2 regions of the Arthrobacter sp. RT-1 genome follow, and region 1 is predicted to be linked to the other one. Evidence: riboswitches for the same ligand, from Rfam matches in the RefSeq annotation. Region 1 holds a riboswitch; the other holds the start of a gene.
What was found. A riboswitch is a leader RNA that binds a small molecule or an ion and turns the genes downstream of it on or off. The one in region 1 is predicted to bind S-adenosylmethionine.
Positions count from the first base shown of each region.

Region 1 (2,195 bases):
CTCGTGTTCGTGGCGAACGTTGGCGGCCTCAAAGGAGTACCCGCCGGCGTTGATCTGCAGCATTGTGTCCACGAGGTCCGCGAACGGGAGGTCGGTGGTGTGGGGGCCGTGCCAGGAGCCCCAGCAGAGGTGGAAGCGCACCTGCTCCTCGGGAAGGCCGCGGAGGGCGTAGTTCAGCGCTTCCACCCGGATCTGCGTGAACTTGAGGTAGTCCTCAACGGTGGGTTCCGGACTGATCTGGTCCCAGTTCTCAGCAATGGAGGGATCATCGATCTGCAAAATGAGGCCGGCGTCCACGATGGCCTTGTACTCCTCGCGGAGTACGTCCGCGCAGGCGTAGATATACTCCTCCTCCGTGGCGTAGTACTCGTTGGTGATCCGTGATGCGCTGCCGGGGGAGAGCGCTGCCACGAATCCTTCTTTTAATCCGGTTGCGGCAAGGCCTGCCTTGAGGTTGGCAGCGTCCGAGGCCACCGCGTCCTGGCCCGTGTACACCAGCGGTCCCGTGACCTTCGGGAACGGCTTGGCGCCGCCAGTGAAGATGCCGCTGGTGGGATCGTTGTAGGCCTCGGCAAAAAGGACGCGGTCGCGGCGGTGGATGAATCCCGTCAGCTGGACGTTGCCGGGGGCGGATTCCTTCGGCTCAACGGCCCATGTGGCGTCATTGTCCAGTTCCAGGCCGCCCATCCGGGCAAATGAGTAGGACCACCATGCGCCGTAGTCCACAGCGGCGGACATCGCGTGGCCGTACTCGCCGTCGTTCGGGATATCGATGCCCAGGCTTTGCTGACGCTGGACCAGGTCCACAACGGAAGCGGTGAGGAGTTCGTTGTATCCCTCCACGTCGGCCGGGTTTTCCTCGCGCGCCGCGTTGGCGGCGATGAGCTCGGGCGTGCGCGGCAACGAACCTGCGTGGGTAACGCGGATGTGGTCGGTGTTCAGGGACATGCTGGATTTTCCTTTCCATCGGTCCTGGCAGTAGCACCTTCTGCAGGCAGGACGTGTCCTGCCCTGACGGGTTGCTGCGGCGTCATTGAGCCAGGTCTCTTGGCCGCTCCGGATGGTTCACTGTCACTTAAATCCACCATCGCGGGCGGGGGCAAATTCGCTTCGCCATATGTCGCGCCGCGTTAACAGCTTTCGATTCGTAATAACTGGGTGCGGACACCAGTCATGTCCATTGACAGGTTCTGTCCAGCTTGGTTGGCTGATGTCACAGCCGGCAATGGGGGACATAGCGGGCTGGACGCACCTAATGCACTCGAAAGAGGTAACGCACCGTGAGAAAAACCGTGGCAACTTTCAGGACCCTGGCCGCCGGAGCCCTTGCTCTTGCCGTTGTGGCAGGACCGGCACCGCTCGCCCATTCAGTGGGTGAAGGTCCGAACTACGACGGTAACGGCCAAATCACCACCTCGAAGCTGGCCAGCTATGACCAGATGGTTTCCTTCCTGAAGGACCAGGATGCCCGCCAGTCCGCCATGGAGCTTGAGGTCATCGGGCAGACCGTCAAGGGACGCGACATCCACCTGGTCAAGTACATTTCGGACCCGGCGAAACCCACCATCCTGTACCTCACGCAGCAGCACGGCAATGAGCAGCTCACCACCGAAGGCGCCCTGGAATTCGTCAAGCACCTCGGGACGGGCAAGTCGGAGGACATCCTGGACGGCGTGAACATCCTGATCGTTCCCATGCTGAACGCCGACGGCGCCATGGGGGACGTGAACTTCCCGCTGGATGACTACCTGGCCAAGGGTGACCGCAACATGACCCGCTACAACGCCGAGGAAGTGGACCTCAACCGCGACCACGTGGACAAGATCCAGCCGGAAACGCAGGCGCTGCACAACAATGTGATGCGCCAGCACAAGATCGACTACATGATCGACCTGCACCACCAGGGCACACGCAGCGAACGCGACGGAAAGCTGGTCTCGGGGTCCATCCTTTACCCAACCACACCCAACGCCGATCCTGCCGTGGTGGAAAAGTCCAAGCAGCTGGGCGCCGTGGTGTTCAACAACGTCGACTCCACCGGCTGGGGCCACCTGGGCAAGTATGTGGGCGGCAGCGCCGAAACCATCAGCCGCAATGGGATTGCCGTTGAGTACGGCATCGCAACCTTGCTCTTCGAAATGCGTGGCATGTCCGACCACTACGCGGACGGCGTCGCCCTGGGCCTGCGCAGCAAC
Region 1 covers NZ_QRGQ01000040.1:222,715-224,909, forward strand. The annotation lists gene DXK94_RS19220 (cobalamin-independent methionine synthase II family protein) at 1-948, opposite strand, end outside; SAM riboswitch class I at 961-1,067, opposite strand; gene DXK94_RS19225 (M14 family zinc carboxypeptidase) at 1,293-2,195, shown strand, end outside.

Region 2 (2,195 bases), on a different contig from region 1:
CTCCGCCGTCCCACTGGCCGTCACCGTTGGTGTCAAGCAGCGCGAACCCTTCACTTCCCTGCGCAGGCGCGTTCCGGTTCCGGCCGAACGGATAGTCCGTGCCCAGGTACGGTTCCCAGACCATCACCGTGCCGCCGTCAGCCTCCCGGAACGCCGCCGTCACGGCCTGGAACGCTGCGCGGTAGGCAGCGGGCTGCTGTCCCCATTCAACCCAGCTTGCGTTCATGTCCGGGGCAAACCGGATCAGCAGCTGGCCCTTGAAGGTGGAAGCAAGCTCCCGCACCTCGCCGGCGAAGGCTTTCGCGGCCGCGCCGTCAATCTGATCCAGCGGCACCGTCGGTTTCACCGTGAGCATCGCGTGGGCGCCCTGCAGCGAGGACTGCTCCAGGAAGCCCTCAATGTCGTCCTGCTCGGATGGACGGTAGGGAAAGGTGATGTCATGGCCAAAAACGGCCGGTGACGCACCCAAGCGGCCCGCAAAATCGGCGGCGGTATCCTCGCCCCATTCAAGGACTGCGCCCAGCAGCGGCTTCCCCTCTTCCGGAAAGCTCCGTGCGGCCTGCGCGGGCCCGGCGGGGAGCACTACGGCGATGAGGGCCATCAGCACCACGGCGAGGAGTGCCAGCGTTTTCCGGTGGAGGGGCACGGTGGATGACCCGGCGCGGACTCGAGGCACGGCTGTACGCATGCTGATGGGACCCCCTGCTGATGACCTGGTGACGGGGCGATGCCCCACGTGAACTCTATCCGGACGCAGGCCTGGCGGACGGTAAGGAACGCCCGCCCACCTGCGGCGATGCCGCCGTCGGACGTTCCCTTGCTGAGGTGCGCATCGTCGCCCACCACGGCCCGGACCGTTCAGTTACGGAACATGACGACGGCGGCGGTGCGGCTCCGCGTGCCAGATGTTACGTTTTTGGGGAGTAATGAGTACCGGCGCCAAGCCCTGACTGGCCGGTCGGCAACCCTCCCTTTCGCGGCGGGGTGCCTCAGGTGAATACTCGGCATATCGACCGATTCGAGCTGCAAGCGTGAGAGAAGGAGATCCGTCGTGTCTGACGCACCTGCCCCTGAAGAGAGACTGTCGTACCGGCTTGTCACCGGCCCGGATGACAGGTCTTTCTGTGAACGGATTTCCACCGCCCTGGCCGAGGGCTATGTCCTGCACGGCAGCCCGGCAGCAACGTTCAATGGCAGCAGCGTCATCGTTGCCCAGGCCCTGGTCCTGCCGGCGGCCATCGCTTCGGCTGATGCCGCCGTCGCCACTGCTGTTGACAACCTGGAGTCAGGCACCGAGGACCTCGAGTTCGACGGCGAGGGCCACGCATGAGCTACGCAGGAGACCTGACGCCTGAGGAGGCCTGGGCCAAGCTGGAGCAGGGCGCCATCCTGGTGGATGTGCGCACCGAGGGCGAATGGGCCCACATCGGCATTCCGGACACCAAGGCCACTGACAATGATCCCCTGTTCATCCAGTGGACGTTCCCGGGCGGCATTCCCAACCCCGATTTCATCAAAGACCTGAGCCAGCAGGCGCCGGAGGACAACGGGACCGAGCTGCTGTTCATCTGCCGCTCCGGCCAGCGCTCCATCTCCGCGGCCATCGCCGCCACCCAGGCCGGTTTCACCTCGTACAACGTCCTGGAGGGCTTCGAGGGTGAGCCGGACCGCTACGGCGAACGCACCGTCAACGGCTGGAAGAACCGCGGCCTGCCAACCAACCTGGGAAAGAACTAAGTGACCTTCAATAACGACGCCGCCGGCTGGAGCCCTGACACCCAGGCCGTCCGCGGTGGGCTGGACCGCACCAACTTCCAGGAAACCAGCGAGGCCGTGTTCCTGAACTCGGGCTTCGTGTACGAATCCGCTGCCGCCGCCGAGCGGGCATTCACGGGTGAGGACGAGCGCTTCGTCTACTCCCGGTACGGCAACCCCTCGGTGGCCACATTCCAGGAGCGGCTCCGCCTGCTCGAGGGCACCGAGGCGTGCTTTGCGACGGCGTCGGGCATGTCCGCCGTCTTTACCGCCCTCGGCGCGTTGCTGGCTGCCGGCGACCGCGTTGTTGCCGCCCGTTCGCTGTTCGGGTCCTGCTTCGTGATTTTGAACGAAATCCTGCCCCGCTGGGGCGTGGAGACGGTCTTCGTGGACGGGCCGGACCTGGAGCAGTGGCGTGAGGCCCTGTCCCAGCCCACCAC
Region 2 covers NZ_QRGQ01000002.1:81,161-83,355, reverse strand. The annotation lists gene opgC (OpgC domain-containing protein) at 1-688, opposite strand, end outside; SAM riboswitch class IV at 923-1,038, shown strand; gene DXK94_RS01760 (DUF1737 domain-containing protein) at 1,052-1,330, shown strand; gene DXK94_RS01755 (rhodanese-like domain-containing protein) at 1,327-1,737, shown strand; gene DXK94_RS01750 (O-succinylhomoserine sulfhydrylase) at 1,738-2,195, shown strand, end outside.
Region 2: linked by a shared signal. The riboswitch ahead of DXK94_RS01760 (DUF1737 domain-containing protein) and the one ahead of DXK94_RS19220 (cobalamin-independent methionine synthase II family protein) in region 1 are both predicted to bind S-adenosylmethionine.